Regions from separate parts of the Pseudomonas sp. NPDC089407 genome, predicted to be linked through region 3. Evidence: predicted binding sites of a transcription regulator. Region 3 holds the regulator's gene; each other region holds the start of a gene.

Region 1 (4,350 bases), on a different contig from region 3:
GCCCTGATGCGCATGAACTTCAGCCTGACCCGTGAGGTGATCGTCGACGAACGGGCCATGGGCGCCTTCCTGCTGGCCTCGGGCAAGATGGCGATCTGGGCGGTGCAGCCGGTACTCATCCTGTTGTTCGTGATTTCCTTCGTGGCACCTATCGCCCTCAGCGGTTTCTTGTTCTCCGGTAGCCTGCTGCAGCCCAAGTTCAGCCGCATGAACCCGCTGTCCGGGATCAAACGCATGTTCTCGATGAACAGCCTGACCGAGTTGCTCAAGGCGCTGGCCAAGTTTTTCGTGATCCTTATCGTGGCGCTGGTGGTGTTGTCCAGCGACCGCCAGGCCTTGCTGTCGATTGCCAACGAGCCGCTGGAGCAGGCGATCATCCACAGCCTGCAGGTGGTCGGCTGGAGTGCGTTGTGGATGTCGGCCGGGCTGCTGCTGATTGCGGCGGCAGATGTGCCGTTCCAGCTGTACCAGACGCACAAGAAAATGAAGATGACCAAGCAGGAGGTCAAGGACGAGTACAAGGACAGCGAGGGCAAGCCCGAGGTCAAGCAGCGCATTCGCCAGTTGCAGCGTGAAATGTCGCAGCGGCGCATGATGGCGGCGGTACCGCAGGCCGATGTGATCATCACCAACCCGACGCACTATGCGGTGGCCTTGCAGTATGACCCCGAAAAGGGTGGGGCGGCGCCGTTGCTGTTGGCCAAGGGCACAGACTTCATGGCCTTGAAGATTCGCGAGATTGGCGTGGAGCACAAGGTGCAGATCCTCGAGTCGCCGGCGCTGGCGCGGGCAATTTATTACTCCACTGAAATCGAGCAGGAAATCCCGGCCGGCTTGTACCTGGCGGTGGCGCAGGTGCTGGCTTATGTGTTCCAGATCCGCCAGTACCGCGCGGGCAGGGGCAAGCGGCCGGAGCCGTTGAAAGATGACCTGCCGATTCCGCCGGACTTGCGGCGCGACAGTTGATTGGTGGTAGGTGGCGGGTGTTCGCCTTGAGGTTTTTGTCGCCTATGAGATCGAGCGCCGCCCGCGCGGCGCTTCGCGGGGCAAGCCCGCTCCCACATCGGTTCGGGCCAATTTTTCCTGCCTCCTTCGCACTCGCGCCCTGGTGCATGGCTGGAGACTGATGAAGAGCAGTGGCGCAGCCGATATCGAAGGGAACAAACAAGGCGGGCAGAGGTGACCTCACAGGATGGATTGGCCCGAAACAGATGTGGGAGCGGGCTTGCCCCGCGAAGCGCCGCGCGGGCGGCGCTCGATCTCATAGACAACAAAAACCTCAAGGCGAAACCCCCGATTCACCCCAAACCACAAAGTTGGAAAGCTTCTTGCAATGCCAGCCGCAGGCGCCCCCTGGGCGTCAAAGTTTTGCATCAAGAGGACTCGCGGTGGATCGCACTCAGTTAATCAGCAACGCCCGTAACAACCTGGCCGGGCTCGGCCGGGGCAACCTGGGTGTGCCGCTGTTGCTGCTGGTGATGTTGGCAATGATGATGTTGCCGATACCGCCGTTCCTGCTCGACGTGTTCTTCACCTTCAACATCGCCCTGTCGATCGTGGTGCTGCTGGTCTGCGTCTATGCACTGCGCCCGCTGGACTTCGCCGCGTTCCCCACCATCCTGCTGGTGGCTACGTTGCTGCGCCTGGCGCTGAACGTGGCCTCTACCCGGGTGGTCATGCTGCACGGCCAGGAAGGTCACGGCGCGGCGGGCAAGGTGATCCAGGCCTTCGGCGAGGTGGTGATCGGCGGCAACTACGTGGTCGGTGGCGTGGTCTTCGCCATCCTCATGATCATCAACTTCGTGGTGGTGACCAAGGGTGCCGGGCGTATCTCGGAAGTGAGCGCGCGTTTCACCCTCGACGCCATGCCCGGCAAGCAGATGGCCATCGACGCTGACCTCAACGCCGGCCTGATCGACCAGGCCCAGGCCAAGCACCGCCGTGCCGAGGTGGCCCAGGAGGCCGAGTTCTACGGCTCGATGGACGGTGCCAGCAAGTTTGTCCGCGGTGACGCCATCGCCGGCCTGCTGATCCTGTTCATCAACCTGATCGGCGGCATGCTGATCGGCATGCTGCAGCATGGCATGAGCTTCGGCGATGCCGGCAAGGTGTACGCCCTGCTGACCATTGGTGACGGTTTGGTGGCGCAATTGCCATCACTGCTGCTGTCCACGGCCGCCGCGATCATGGTGACCCGCGCCTCGGGCTCCGAGGACATGGGCAAGCTGATCAACCGGCAGATGTTCGACTCGCCCAAGGCGTTGGCCGTGTCGGCGGCGTTGATGATTGTCATGGGCCTGGTCCCGGGCATGCCGCATGTCGCCTTCATCGGCTTGGGTCTGCTGGCCGGCGGCGGGGCTTACCTGGTGTGGAAAAAACAGCAGAAAGCCGAGGCCCAGGCATTGCAGGAGGCGCAGCGCCAGCAGGACCTGCTGCCTTCACCGCAGCGTGCGCAGGAAACCAAGGAACTGGGCTGGGACGACGTCACGCCGATCGACATGATCGGCCTGGAAGTCGGCTACCGGCTGATCCCGTTGGTCGACCGCAACCAGGGCGGCCAGCTGCTGGCGCGGATCAAGGGCGTGCGCAAAAAGCTGTCGCAGGACCTGGGCTTCCTCATGCCAACTGTGCACATCCGCGATAACCTCGACCTGCAGCCCAGCGCTTATCGCCTGACCCTGATGGGGGTAATCCTGGCCGAAGCGGAGATCTACCCAGACCGCGAGCTGGCGATCAACCCGGGCCAGGTGTTCGGCACCCTCAACGGCATTGCCGCGCGTGACCCGGCGTTTGGCCTGGAGGCGGTGTGGATCGACGTTGGCCAGCGTTCGCAGGCGCAGTCGTTGGGCTACACCGTGGTCGATGCCAGTACCGTGGTGGCCACCCACCTCAACCAGATCCTGCAGAAGCACTGCCATGAGCTGATCGGCCATGAAGAGGTCCAGCAACTGTTGCAGGTATTGGGCAAGGCCTCGCCTAAACTTGCAGAAGAGCTGGTGCCGGGTGTCATTTCCTTGTCGGGGCTGCTCAAGGTGTTGCAAGCCCTGTTGTCGGAACAGGTGCCAGTGCGCGATATTCGCAGTATTGCCGAGGCCATCGCGAATAACGCCGGCAAGAGTCAAGATACCGCCGCGCTGGTGGCGGTGGTGCGCGTCGGATTGTGTCGCGCCATCGTGCAAAGCATTGTCGGCGTTGAGTCCGAGCTGCCAGTGATTACCCTGGAGCCAAGGTTGGAACAGATTTTGCTCAATAGTCTGCAAAGGGCCGGGCAGGGTCAGGAAGACGGTGTTCTTCTGGAGCCTAGCATGGCCGAGAAGCTGCAACGTTCGCTGATCGAAGCGGCCCAGCGCCAGGAAATGCAGGGCCAACCGGCCATCCTGCTGGTCGCCGGCCCGATCCGCGCCATGCTGTCGCGTTTCGGTCGCCTGGCTGTACCGAATTTGCATGTTCTGGCGTATCAGGAAATACCGGACAACAAGCAAGTCACCATCGTTGCCACCGTGGGCCCTAACGGCTGAGGTAGTGGATAATGCAAGTTAAGCGATTTTTCGCCGCCGATATGCGTCAGGCCATGAAACTGGTCCGTGATGAGCTGGGCGCCGATGCCGCGATCATTGGCAACCGCCGCATTGCCGGCGGTGTCGAACTGACGGCCGCGCTGGACTACAAGCTGTCCGCCCTGGCCCCGCGTGTGCCCAACGCCGAGCTGGAAGAAGAGCTGCGCAAGACCCACACGCGCATCGCCACTGCCCAGGCCGAGCTGGATCACCGCCAGGACAGCAGCGACAACAACCGCCAATTGTTTGCCGGGCAGTCGCTGACCGCCGCCGAGCCGTTGGTCGAGCCGCATGTGGATGCCCCTGATACGCCCGTTGCCCCGGCTGCCGCGCCAGTCGACCCGCGCCTGTTCGATGCCATGCGCTCCGAGCTGTCGGGCCTGCGCGAACTGCTCGAAGTGCAGCTCGGCTCGCTGGCCTGGACCCAGCTGCAAGGCAGCAAGCCGCAACAGGCCAACCTCTGGCGGCGCCTGCAGCGTATCGGCCTGTCCGGGCCGATTGCCCGCGAACTGCTCGACCTGACCGCCAAGATCGAAGAGCCACGCCAGGCCTGGCGCATGCTGCTGGCGCACCTGGCGCGCATGATTGAAATCCCTGAGGTCGAGCCGATCGAAGAGGGCGGCGTGATTGCCATGGTCGGCCCGGCCGGCATGGGCAAGACCACCACCCTGGCCAAGCTGGCCGCGCGCTACGTGCTCAAGTACGGCGCACAGAACCTGGCGCTGGTGAGCATGGACAGCTTCCGCATCGGTGCCCAGGAGCAGCTCAAGACCCTCGGCCGCATCCTCAATGT
Region 2 (4,350 bases), on a different contig from region 3:
TGCCAGTTGTTGGAGCAGCACAACCTGCAGCTCATCCAGTCGCGGGCGGATCTGGCCTTGCAGGTCACAGCGTTGGGTGTGCGGGGCGACGCCCTTGCGAGACCAGTCGGAAAGTAATGTGTACTGCACCAGCTTGTTCGCTTCAATCTGATCGGCGAAGAACGCTTCGGCGCGCTGGGGCGCCAGGCCGTGGCCAGGCGCAGCTGCACGTACATTCGCCAGCACTTGCTGCTCGCGCATGGTTGCTTGCACCGGCTGGCCGTTGTCCCATTTGTGCAGCGCCACGCCTTCGGCCAAGGCGAGGCGACGTTCGATGCTGTCGAGCAGAGCGGTGAGGGCGGTATCGGGCGTTGGGTTTGCGGTGCAACCGGCGAGCGCCAGTACGACCAAGGCGGCCAAAGGGAATGTACGCATGACAGACCTCCATAAAGTGAAGGCTCGAGTTTGGCGGTAGCTAAGGATGATTGGGGTAGGACGCTTCCGAAAGTGCGGCGACAGAAACGAAAACGGCCTCCCGAGGGAGGCCGTTTGATCATGTCACCGGCGCAGGGCGCCGATCAGATCAGCAGCTGTAGTACAGCTCGTATTCCAGCGGGTGCACGAAGGTGCGCACCTTGATTTCTTCTTCGCTCTTCAGCTCGATGAAGGCGTCGATGAAGTCGTCGGAGAACACGCCGCCCTTGGTCAGGAACGCACGGCCTTTATCCAGTTCTTCCAGCGCTTCTTTCAGGCTGCCGCACACTTGCGGGATGTTCTTGGCTTCTTCTGGCGGCAGATCGTACAGGTTCTTGTCGGCCGCGTCGCCTGGGTGGATCTTGTTCTGGATACCGTCCAGGCCAGCCATCAGCAGGGCCGCGAAGGCCAGGTACGGGTTGGCCGATGGGTCCGGGAAGCGCGCTTCGATACGGCGGGCTTTCGGGCTGCCGACGTAAGGGATACGGATCGAGGCGGAACGGTTGCGCGCCGAGTAGGCCAGCATTACCGGGGCTTCAAAGCCTGGAACCAGACGCTTGTACGAGTTGGTCGACGGGTTGGTGAAGCCGTTCAGGGCCTTACCGTGCTTGATGATACCGCCGATGAAGTACAGAGCAGTGTCGGACAGGCCGGCATAGCCTTCGCCGGAGAAGGTGTTCTTGCCTTCTTTCCAGATCGACATGTGTACGTGCATGCCCGAGCCGTTGTCGCCGTACAGTGGCTTCGGCATGAAGGTAGCGGTACGGCCGTAGGCATCGGCAACGTTGTGCACGACGTATTTCAGCGCCTGTACTTCGTCAGCCTTCTTCACCAGGGTGTTGAACTTGACGCCGATTTCGTTCTGGCCGGCAGTCGCCACTTCGTGGTGGTGAACTTCAACGGTCTGGCCCATTTCTTCCAGAGCGTTGCACATGGCAGTACGGATTTCGTGGTCGTGGTCGAACGGCGGAACCGGGAAGTAGCCGCCTTTCACGCCTGGACGGTGGCCTTTGTTGCCGCCTTCCACGTCAGCGCCGGTCATCCACGAGCCTTGCTCGGAGAAGATCTTGAACATTGAACCGGAGATATCGGAGTGGAACTTCACTTCGTCGAAGATGAAGAACTCTGGCTCTGGGCCAGCGAATACGGTGTCACCAATGCCGGTGCTCTTCAGGTACTCTTCGGCGCGCTTGGCGATGGCGCGTGGGTCGCGATCGTAGCCCTGCATGCTCGACGGGTCGACGATGTCGCAGGTGATGATCAGGGTTGGTTCTTCGGTGAACGGGTCCAGGACGGCCGTGTCGTCGACCGGCATCAGGATCATGTCGGAAGCTTCGATGCCTTTCCAGCCAGCGATGGAGGAACCGTCGAACATCTTGCCGACTTCGAAGAAGTCTTCGTCCAGCGCATCACGCGACGGCATGGTCACGTGGTGCTGAATGCCTTTGGTGTCCGTGAAACGCAGATCAATCCACTTGACGTCATGATCTTTGATGAGTTGAACCGACTTCGACATGTTGTCCTCCGGATGGTCTAGAGCGCGGTGGGCCGCTGCCCTGGAAAAAGGGTGTTGCCGGGCGCGGATAGTCGGCCAAGCTTACCTGCCTCACAAGGGAGCAAATTGCATGCCAGTGCCCGAAAATGGCGAGCGCGGGATAAAAGGGGGCGTTTGCGGGCATTTGACGGTGGGTTGGGCAGGAAAAGTGCACTCTTAAGATGCGGATTCTGATGGCTGCGCACCAATGTGGTGCATGCCTTGGTTTCTGTAGTGCCTGTGAGATCGAGCGCCGCCCGCGCGGCGCTTCGCGGGGCAAGCCCGCTCCCACATTTGTTTCGGGCCAATTATTCCTGTTTCCATTAGCGCGCGGCCCCTTGGTGTTCGACGCGATATCGAATGGGGCAAACAAGGATACGCGCGCCAATGGTGGCAGGAGAGACTGGCCCGAAACAAATGTGGGAGCGGGCTTGCCCCGCGAAGCGCCGCGCGGGCGGCGCTCGGTCTCCCAGGCGCCACAAAACCCGCCTCGTACATTTATCTGAAAGCTTCTGATCAAAAGTTGGTCAAATCCTGAGCAATTTCCGCTATAATTCGCGCCCCTCATTTTCGGCAGGCCCTGCGCGCGCTGTTAACCAATGAAACTTATCGTCAAAGTCTTCCCAGAAATCACCATCAAGAGCCGGCCGGTGCGCAAGCGCTTCATCCGCCAGCTCGGCAAGAACATCCGCAACGTGCTCAAGGACCTTGATCCCGAGCTCGCGGTCGACGGTGTCTGGGACAATCTCGAAGTGGTTACCCGCGTCGAAGACGAGAAAGTCCAGCGCGAGATGATCGAGCGCCTCACCTGCACCCCGGGTATCACCCATTTCCTGCAGGTTGACGAATACCCGCTGGGTGACTTCGACGACATCGTTGCCAAGTGCAAGCACCACTTCGGCCACCTGCTTGCCGGCAAGCGCTTCTCGGTACGCTGCAAGCGCGGCGGCCACCACGACTTCACCTCGATGGACGTCGACCGCTACGTCGGCAGCCAGCTGCGCCAGCAGTGCGGCGCCGCCGGCATCGACCTGAAGACGCCTGAAGTGGTGGTGCGCATGGAAATCCGCAACCAGCGCCTGTACGTGATCCACAACCAGCACAACGGCATCGGCGGCTACCCGCTGGGTGCCCTGGAGCAAACCCTGGTGCTGATGTCCGGTGGCTTCGACTCCACTGTGGCGGCCTACCAGATGATGCGCCGCGGCCTGATGACCCACTTCTGCTTCTTCAACCTCGGCGGCCGTGCCCACGAGCTGGGCGTGATGGAAGTGGCCCACTACCTGTGGAAAAAGTACGGCAGCAGCCAGCGCGTACTGTTCATCAGCGTGCCGTTCGAAGAAGTGGTTGGCGAGATCCTCAACAAGGTCGACAACAGCTACATGGGCGTGACCCTCAAGCGCATGATGCTGCGCGGCGCCGCCCATATGGCCGACCGCCTGCAGATCGAGGCGCTGGTGACCGGCGAGGCGATTTCCCAGGTGTCCAGCCAGACTTTGCCGAACCTGTCGATCATCGACTCGGCCACCGACAAGCTGGTACTGCGCCCGCTGCTGGCCAGCCACAAGCAGGACATCATCGACCAGGCTACCGAAATCGGCACCGCCGACTTCGCCAAGCACATGCCCGAATACTGCGGCGTGATTTCGGTGAACCCGACCACCCATGCCAAGCGTCACCGCATGGAGCACGAAGAAAAGCAGTTCGACATGGCCGTGCTGGAGCGCGCCCTGGAGCGCGCCAAGTTCATTTCCATCGACCATGTGATCGATGAGCTGGGCAAGGACATCGAAATCGAAGAGGTGGCCGAGGCGTTGCCCGGCCAGATCGTCATCGACATCCGTCACCCCGATGTCCAGGAAGACGAACCTCTGGCACTGGACGGTATCGAAGTCCAGGCCATGCCGTTCTACGCCATCAACAGCAAGTTCAAGCACCTGGACCCTACGCGCCAGTACTTGCTGTATTGCGACAAGGGTGTGATGAGCCGTTTGCACGCACACCACCTGCTCAGTGAGGGACATGCCAATGTGCGTGTTTATCGTCCGACATAAGACGCCGGGGCTGTATGGCGGCAGTATCCGCCATCGCCCTCCCGACCGCCGGGCCCGCTGAGCCTTAAACAGTACATATTCGCCGCCTACACTGGGCGGCAACCGAATCCTCTGATCGAGATACACTTGTGATCGAAAATCTGCGTAACATCGCCATCATCGCCCACGTTGACCATGGTAAAACCACCCTGGTCGACAAACTCCTGCGTCAGTCCGGCACCCTGGAGCGTAACGAGCTCAACGACGAGCGCGTCATGGACTCCAACGACCAGGAAAAAGAGCGCGGTATTACCATTCTGGCGAAAAACA
Region 3 (4,350 bases):
TTGCTTGGCCCCAACGGTGCCGGCAAGACCACCTGCTTCTACATGATCGTCGGCCTGGTGCAGGCCGAGCAGGGTCGCGTACTGATCGACAACCTCGACGTCAGTCACCAGCCCATGCACGGCCGCGCCCGCGCTGGCATCGGCTACCTGCCGCAGGAAGCCTCGATCTTTCGCAAGCTGTCGGTGGCCGACAACATCATGGCCATCCTCGAGACCCGCAAGGAGCTCGACCGCGACGGCCGGCGCAAGGAACTGGAAAGCCTGCTGCAGGAGTTCCACATCAGCCATATCCGCGACAACCTTGGCATGAGCCTGTCCGGTGGCGAGCGCCGCCGCGTCGAGATTGCCCGCGCCCTGGCAACCGCCCCCAAGTTCATCCTGCTGGACGAACCGTTCGCCGGTGTCGACCCGATCTCGGTCGGTGACATCAAGCAGATCATCCACCACCTCAAGGCCAAGGGTATCGGCGTACTGATCACCGACCACAACGTGCGCGAGACCCTGGATATCTGTGAAACCGCCTACATCGTCAACGATGGCCGGCTGATCGCCGAAGGTGACGCCGAAACCATCCTGGCTAACGAACTGGTCAAAGAGGTTTACCTGGGTCACGAGTTCCGGCTCTGACCCGGCACGCGCCTGGAGCACTGGCTAAAAGCCCTGAAACCGGGGGTAAAGTTGTTACGTACTCTAGGCAAACGCTACAATTTAAGGCATAAAACTTGCTTGATCTGGCGCCCCGGCGCCCTCGTGTAGTGGATGGCGCATGCGCGCCGGCGAACAAGGTATTAAGCCCCAGCCATGAAACCATCGCTCGTCCTAAAAATGGGCCAGCAACTGACGATGACACCGCAGTTGCAACAGGCCATCCGCCTGCTCCAGCTTTCCACCCTGGATCTCCAACAGGAAATCCAGGAAGCGCTGGAGTCGAACCCGATGCTCGAACGTCAGGAAGACGGCGACGACTTCGATAACAGCGACCCGATGGCGGACAACGCCGAGAACAAGCCGGCCGCCGAAGTCCAGGACAACAGCTTCCAGGAAAGCACTGCCAGTGCCGACAACCTGGAAGACGGTGAATGGAGCGAGCGCATCCCCAACGAGCTTCCGGTCGATACCGCCTGGGAAGACATCTACCAGACCAGCGCCAGCAGCCTGCCGAGCAACGATGACGACGAGTGGGATTTCACCACCCGCACATCGGCCGGCGAAAGCCTGCAAAGCCATCTGCTGTGGCAGCTGAACCTGGCGCCGATGTCCGACACCGACCGCCTGATCGCCGTCACCCTGATCGACAGCATCAACGGCCAGGGCTACCTCGAAGACACCCTTGAAGAAATCTGCGCCGGCTTCGACCCGGAGCTGGATATCGAGCTGGACGAGGTCGAGGCGGTGCTGCACCGCATCCAGCAGTTCGAACCGGCCGGTGTCGGTGCCCGCACCCTCGGCGAATGCCTGTTGCTGCAACTGCGCCAATTGCCCGCCAACACCCCGTGGATGGCCGAGGCCAAGCGCCTGGTCAGCGATTTCATCGATTTGCTCGGCAGCCGCGACTACAGCCAGCTGATGCGCCGCATGAAAATCAAGGAAGACGAGCTGCGCCAGGTCATCGAACTGGTGCAAAGCCTCAACCCGCGGCCCGGCTCACAGATCGAGTCCAGCGAACCCGAGTACGTGGTGCCTGACGTCATCGTGCGCAAGGACAGCGAGCGCTGGCTGGTGGAGCTGAACCAGGAAGCCATCCCGCGCCTGCGCGTCAACCCGCAGTACGCCGGTTTCGTGCGTCGCGCCGACACCAGCGCCGACAACACCTTCATGCGCAACCAGCTGCAGGAAGCGCGCTGGTTCATCAAGAGCCTGCAAAGCCGTAACGAAACCCTGATGAAGGTCGCCACGCAGATCGTCGAGCACCAGCGCGGTTTCCTCGACCACGGCGACGAAGCGATGAAGCCGCTGGTACTGCATGACATTGCCGAAGCGGTAGGCATGCACGAGTCGACCATTTCGCGGGTAACCACGCAGAAATACATGCACACGCCGCGTGGCATCTACGAACTGAAATACTTTTTCTCCAGCCACGTCAGCACCTCCGAAGGCGGAGAATGCTCGTCTACGGCGATCCGCGCGATCATCAAGAAACTGGTTGCAGCGGAAAATCAGAAAAAGCCATTGAGTGACAGCAAGATCGCTGGTTTACTGGAGGCACAAGGCATCCAGGTAGCCCGTCGCACCGTCGCCAAGTACCGCGAGTCCCTCGGCATCGCACCGTCGAGCGAGCGCAAGCGACTGATGTAGCCCCTGAGATGTGCCACAGCGTTTGTGGGGCAGGTGCAAGACCTGCCTCTTTATGCACGGGCAACAAAGGAGAAGCTGTATGCAAGTCAATATCAGTGGACAGCATGTAGAAGTCACCCAGCCACTGCGCGATTACGTGCTTGAAAAGCTCGCCCGCGTGGAGAGTCACTTCGACAAGATCACCAACGTGCAGGTCATCATGAAGGTCGAGAAGCTGCAACAGAAGGTCGAGGCGACCCTGCAGATTCCCGGCGGCGAAGTGGTAGCCAACGCCGAACACGAAGACATGTATGCAGCGATCGACGCCTTGGCCGACAAGCTCGACCGCCAACTGAAAAAACACAAGGAAAAACAGCAAAGCCTGCTGCAAGGTGCAGCTGCCCGCTGATCCCCCTCATCCATGATCCGACTTGAAACCATCCTGACCCCCGGCCGTTCCCTCGTGAACGTGCCGGGCGGCAGCAAGAAGCGCGCCCTTGAAAAGGTCGCCACCGTCATCGCCGAACAAGTGCCGGAACTGGAGATGCAAGACGTCTTCGAAAAACTGGTCGCCCGGGAAAAACTCGGGTCGACCGGTTTTGGCAATGGCATCGCCATTCCGCACTGCCGGCTTGAAGGCTGCTCCGCTCCAGTCAGCGCCCTGCTGCACCTGGAAGCCCCCATCGATTACGATGCCATCGATGGCGCGCCGGTGGACCTGCTGTTCGTCCTGCTGGTACCTGAAGCCGCCACCGATGCCCACCTGGAACTGCTGCGCCAGATTGCCAGCATGCTCGATCGCAAGGACGTCCGTGATCGCCTGCGTGCGGCCACCAGCAACGAGGCCCTGTTCCAGGTAGTCCTGGACGTACAGAACGAGCACTGAACATGCACCTGATCATCGTTAGCGGCCGGTCCGGCTCCGGCAAGAGCACCGCCCTCGATGTCCTGGAAGACAATGGTTTCTATTGCATTGACAACCTGCCCGCCGGGCTGCTGCCGCAGCTCGCGGAAAATGCACTGATCAACACCGAGCTGCTGCAACCCAAGGTGGCCGTGTCGATCGACGCACGCAACCTGCCCAGCCACCTGTCGCGCTTCCCCGAGCTGCTTTCAGAGGCCCGCGCCCGCCATATCAAGTGCGACGTGCTGTACCTGGATGCCGATGAAGACACCCTGCTCAAGCGCTTTTCGGAAACCCGCCGCCGCCACCCCCTGACCAATGCCGACCGGTCGCTGGCAGAGGCCATTCGTGTGGAAAGCGAGCTGCTGGGGCCGATCGCCGACCTGGCAGACCTGAAAATCGACACCACCAGCCTGAACCTTTACCAGCTGCGTGATTCGATCAAGTTGCGCCTGCTCAACAAGCCCGAGCCTGGCACGGCGTTTCTGGTCGAGTCGTTCGGTTTCAAGCGCGGGATGCCGGTCGATGCCGACCTGGTGTTCGATGTGCGCTGCCTGCCCAACCCGTACTGGAAGCCCGAACTGCGTGAACACTCCGGCCTGGAACAGCCGGTGATCGACTACCTGGCCGCGCAGCCGGATGTCGAAGACATGTTCAACGACATTTCCAGCTACCTGCTCAAGTGGCTACCCCGCTTCGCCGCCAGCAACCGCGCCTACGTCACCATTGCCATTGGCTGCACCGGTGGCCACCACCGCTCGGTGTACATCACCGAACGCCTCGGCCAGTTGCTGCAACAATCCCTGAAAAACGTCCAGGTTCGCCACCGCGACCTCTAGCCCAAGGATCCGCCCCACCATGCCCGCCCGCGAAATCACCATCATCAACAAGCTGGGCCTGCATGCCCGGGCGGCAGCCAAGTTCGTCGGCGTAGCCGGCCGCTTCCCCTGCCAGGTGCGGGTCGGCCGCGCGCCGGACAAATTGGTGGATGGCAAGAGCATCATGGCGGTGATGATGCTGGCAGCGGGCAAAGGCACCCAGGTGCACCTGCATACCGAAGGTGAACAGGACACCGATGCCATGGATGCGCTGGTCGAACTGATCAACAACTTCTTCGACGAAGGCGAATAAATCCCTGCACGGTCCATGTAGGAGCGGCCTTGTGTCGCGAT
Region 4 (4,350 bases), on a different contig from region 3:
TTATCAGTGCCATCCCAACTGAAGTTCACCGTGCCGGCAGTTTGCTCGCCGAGGTCGATGTTCTTCACGATGTTGCCATCTGCGTCGTATACCGAGACGGTCATGGCGGATGTCGACGAGGTGAGAGCAACCTGGCCGCTGAGACCGGTACCAGCCTCGACCGTGGCGCTGTCACCTTCGGCGATCACTGTGCGGCCGACCAGCGATGAGGCCTGCAACGCTTGAGTCGAGGTGTAGTTGCCCGACAGCGTATCAACGGTATCGTTGAGCGTTTGCATCGACTCAAGGCTGCTGAACTGCGCCAGCTGCGCGACAAACTCGGAGTTATCCTGAGGGTCGAGCGGGTTCTGGTTCTGCAGCTGAGTAACCAGCAACTGCAGGAATGTGTCCTTGCCCAGTGTGGTGCTGCTGGTATCGGAGGTGCTGGTGCTATCGGTCTTAAGTCCATACTGCGAGTAGATCGAAGAGGCACTGGTGGTATCAGTCGTGGTTGTCATGAGCTATCCCTTTCACTGCCCCAGCGTCAGCACTTTCTGCATCATGCTTTTAGCGGTATTCATGATTTCCGCGTTGGTCTGGAATGCACGGCTAGAGGAAATCATGTCAGCCATTTCCTCGACCACGTTCACATTGGGGTAATACACGTAGCCGTCTTTATTGGCCGCAGGGTTACTGGGCTCATAGCGCGCTTCGAGCGTGCTCTGATCTTCGACGATGCCATTTACCTGCACGCCTTGCCCTGCTTCGCCCTGGTCCTCGAACAGCGACTGGCTGCTGCCGGCCTGCGCATTCTGGAAGGCGGTGGCGAACACCGGGTGGCGGGCGCGGTAGGTCTGATCGATGCTCGAAGACACGGTATCGGCGTTGGCGATGTTGGACGCAACGGTGTTCAAGCGCGTGTTCTGTGCGCTCATCCCGCTACCGGCAATATTGAATACGTTGGAAAGGGACATGGTCATTCTCCCCGCAGGGCGGAAACCAGCCCTTTGAATTTACTGTTGAGCAACGTGAAGCTGGCCTGGAAGCCAATGGCGTTTTCGGTGTAGTTCGATTGCTCGATCTGCGCGTCAACGGTGTTCTGGTCGATCGAAGGCTGCAGCGGCGTGCGGTACTTCAGCGTGTCATCAGCGGCGACGGCCAGGCCTTCGGCTTCGATGTGCCGGCTGTTGGTACGGTCCATGGCGAAGCGGCCGCTTTGCTGCTTGCTGGCTTCGGCGGCCAGCACCGAAGAAAAGTCCATGTCACGCGCCTTGTAGTTGGGCGTGTCGGCGTTGGCGATGTTGTTGGCCAGCACTTCGGCGCGCTGGGCGCGGAAGCCCAGGGCCTTTTCGTGGATACCAAGCGCCTTGTCGAAGCTGATGCTCATGTCGGGGAAACCTTCAGAGGTTGACCGGAATTTCGTTGAGCAAGGTATAGCAAGGGCTGTGCCAACCCTAGAAAAGCCCGAAATTGCGGGGCTGCGGGGTGCAGTGCTGTCAGGGTGATGCCAGAAAAGCGGCAAAGGCCTTCCGCCTTGGGCGGCGAAAGCGGCAATTGTCGGGTGGCAAAAGCGGCAAAACAAAAAATTGACGTCAGGGTTTGGCGGTTTGGCGATAGAGATGTTGCGCCTGGGAGATCGAGCGCCGCCCGCGCGGCGCTTCGCGGGGCAAGCCCGCTCCCACATCTGTTTCGGGCCAGTCACTCCTGTGAAGTCACCGCTGTCCGCCTTGTTTGTTCCCTTCGACATTGAAGGTATCGTCTATGCTTTTCTGCAGTTTCCAGCCATGCGCCCAGGGTGCGAGTGCGCAGGTGACAGGAGTAACTGGCCCGAAACAGATGCGGGAGCGGCCTTGTGCCGCGAAGCGCCGCGCGGGCGGCGCTCGATTTCACAGGCCACACAACCCTTGAGCCAAACCCTATTTGGCCTGGTAGATGATCCCCGGGCTGCACTGCACCATCTGGTAATGGTCCGGCAACCCGTTCAGCGCCTCCGAGGCGCCAAGGAATAAGTAGCCCCCCGGCTTCAGCGTGCTGTGAATGCGCAGCAGGATGTCCCGCTTTACCTGCGCCGAGAAGTAGATCAGCACGTTGCGGCAGAACACGATGTCGAACTTGCCCAGGCTGGCGTAGCTGTCGAGCAGGTTGAACGAGCGAAACTCGACGCGGCTGCGAATCGCCGGCTTGACCGCCCAGCGCCCCGGCCCCTTGGGGTCGAAGTAGCGCTGCAGGCGCTCCTGCGATAACCCGCGGGCAATCGCCAGGCTGTCATACTCACCGGTCTTGCAGTTGTTCAGCATGGTGCCGGACAGGTCGGTGGCAACGATCTGCGCGCCCATTTTCAGCTGCCCGAGGTTGCTGCGCTCGAACTCGTCGATGGCCATCGAGATGGAGTAAGGCTCCTGCCCCGACGAACAGGCCGCCGACCACATGCGCAGGCGCTGGCCAGGGTTGTTGCGGATGAACTCGGGGATGACCTTGTTCTTCAGCACTTCGAACGGGTAGGTGTCGCGAAACCACAGGGTCTCGTTGGTGGTCATGGCATCGACCACCTGCTCGCGCAAACCGCCGCGCGGCTGGGCCTGGATGCGCTGCACCAGCTCGCCCAGGCTCTTGATGCCCTGTTGTTCCATCAGCTTGTTGAGACGGCTGGAAACCAGGTACTGCTTGTTCTCGCCCAGCAAGATGCCACAGGCTTTTTCCAGGAAGACCCGGAACTGTTCGAAATCCAAATTACCCGTAGACACTACTGCCGCCTCTTTTCAATAACTGATACCGGGGGGCTTGCCCCCGGCTGCTTCAATGCGCTGCCTTGATCCGGTCGACCACCCGCTGGGCCAGGTCGTCCGGTTTGAACTTGGCCAGGAAGTCATCGGCGCCGACCTTCTTGACCATTGCCTGGTTGAACACCCCGGAAAGCGAAGTATGCAGGCAGATGTGCAGTTTTTGCATGCGCGGGTCGCTGCGGATCTCCGCCGTTAGCGTATAGCCGTCCATTTCCGGCATTTCAATGTCCGAGATCATCATCAAAAACTCTTCTTCCGGCTTTTTGCCCTCATCCACCAGCTGACGCAGGTAGTTCAGGGCCTGACGGCCGTCGTTAAGCGCCACCACCTCCACGCCCACGGTCTGCAGGCAGCGGCTGACCTGCTTGCGCGCCACCGACGAATCGTCGACGGTCAGCACCCGCATCAGCACGGCCTTGTCCTGCACCTCGGCATCGATCACCCCGGCCGACACCGACTCGGACGACGGCGACACTTCGGCCAGCACTTTCTCCACGTCGATGATCTCGACCATGCGGTTATCCACCCGGGTGACCGCCGTCAGGTAATGGTCACGGCCAGTGCCCTTGGGTGGTGGATGGATCTCTTCCCAGTTCATGTTGACGATGCGCTCCACCGAGTGCACCAGGAAGCCCTGGGTCTTGGTGTTGTACTCGGTGATGATCACGAAGCTTTTACGCGTTTCTTCCTGCAGCGGTCGTAACCCGGTAGCCATCGACAAGTCGAGGATCGGGATGGTCGCCCCGCGAATGTTGGCCACCCCACGCACCACCGGGTGCGCCTTGGGCAACAGGGTCAGCGCCGGGCATTGCAGCACTTCCCTGACCTTGAATACGTTGATGCCGTAAAGCTGTTCGCCATTGAGGCGGAACAGCAGCAACTCCAGGCGATTCTGCCCCACCAGCTGCGTGCGCTGGTTGACCGAATCCATAACACCCGCCATGCCAGACTCCTTTTCATTTCAGCCTTTCGTTGCAACTCAGGTAGCGAGTCGGCACGGGCTTTGCTTTTTTGAGGGTCATGCACACGAAAACGACATTTTCCCGACGATTGACGCGCCTGCTGACTGGCTCGCTGGCCGCACTGTGCCTGCTGGCGCCCGGCGCTCGCACGGTAGCGGACGCGTTTACCTTGCCTGAACAACTTATCGGCGTCACCCAAGGGTTTCTTGAATTTACCGTCGAAGATTACCTGGCCACCACCCAGACCGCCGGCCGTTATGAAATCCAGGTCAACTCGCTGGACCCACGCCTGCGCATGCCGTTGTGCAGCCAGCAGCTGGACGCCTCGCTGGAAAGCCCCTCCCAGCCGCTGGGCCGGGTAACGGTGAGAGTCCGCTGCAATGGTGCGGCGCCGTGGACCGTGTTCGTGCCGGCCACCGTGCGGCTGTTCCGCGACGTGGTGGTGGTGACCCGCCCGCTCAAGCGTGACAACACCGTGGGTGAAGGCGACGTGGCCCTGCGTGAACGGGATGTCGGCACCCTGGGCCAGGGTTTTCTGACCGAAATGGACCAGGCCGTGGGCATGAAGATGCTGCGCCCGACGGTGATCGACCAAGTGCTCACCCCGCAGCACCTGGAACAGGCCG

The links. The regulator sigma-54, encoded in region 3, starts transcription at its own class of promoters, with help from an activator protein. The targets are predictions, from matches to a motif close to ANTGGCATNNANNTTGCTNT.
Region 1: the regulator sigma-54 is predicted to act here: its motif matches at 1,316-1,335, upstream of flhA (flagellar biosynthesis protein FlhA).
Region 2: the regulator sigma-54 is predicted to act here: its motif matches at 2,067-2,086, upstream of glnA (type I glutamate--ammonia ligase).
Region 4: the regulator sigma-54 is predicted to act here: its motif matches at 1,413-1,432, upstream of flgB (flagellar basal body rod protein FlgB).

Annotation. Positions count from the first base shown of each region.
Region 1 covers NZ_JBJDNB010000009.1:128,772-133,121, reverse strand. Annotated here, with positions in the region: gene flhB (flagellar biosynthesis protein FlhB) at 1-966, shown strand, start outside; gene flhA (flagellar biosynthesis protein FlhA) at 1,389-3,518, shown strand; gene flhF (flagellar biosynthesis protein FlhF) at 3,530-4,350, shown strand, end outside.
Region 2 covers NZ_JBJDNB010000014.1:44,279-48,628, reverse strand. Annotated here, with positions in the region: gene ACI2KG_RS13000 (chorismate mutase) at 1-414, opposite strand, end outside; gene glnA (type I glutamate--ammonia ligase) at 563-1,969, opposite strand; gene thiI (tRNA uracil 4-sulfurtransferase ThiI) at 2,587-4,041, shown strand; gene typA (translational GTPase TypA) at 4,170-4,350, shown strand, end outside.
Region 3 covers NZ_JBJDNB010000022.1:48,722-53,071, forward strand. Annotated here, with positions in the region: gene lptB (LPS export ABC transporter ATP-binding protein) at 1-627, shown strand, start outside; gene ACI2KG_RS17705 (RNA polymerase factor sigma-54) at 802-2,295, shown strand; gene hpf (ribosome hibernation-promoting factor, HPF/YfiA family) at 2,375-2,683, shown strand; gene ptsN (PTS IIA-like nitrogen regulatory protein PtsN) at 2,696-3,160, shown strand; gene rapZ (RNase adapter RapZ) at 3,163-4,017, shown strand; gene ACI2KG_RS17725 (HPr family phosphocarrier protein) at 4,037-4,309, shown strand.
Region 4 covers NZ_JBJDNB010000009.1:172,358-176,707, forward strand. Annotated here, with positions in the region: gene ACI2KG_RS09795 (flagellar hook assembly protein FlgD) at 1-497, opposite strand, end outside; gene flgC (flagellar basal body rod protein FlgC) at 510-953, opposite strand; gene flgB (flagellar basal body rod protein FlgB) at 956-1,366, opposite strand; gene cheR (protein-glutamate O-methyltransferase CheR) at 1,896-2,723, opposite strand; gene ACI2KG_RS09815 (chemotaxis protein CheV) at 2,776-3,705, opposite strand; gene flgA (flagellar basal body P-ring formation chaperone FlgA) at 3,783-4,350, shown strand, end outside.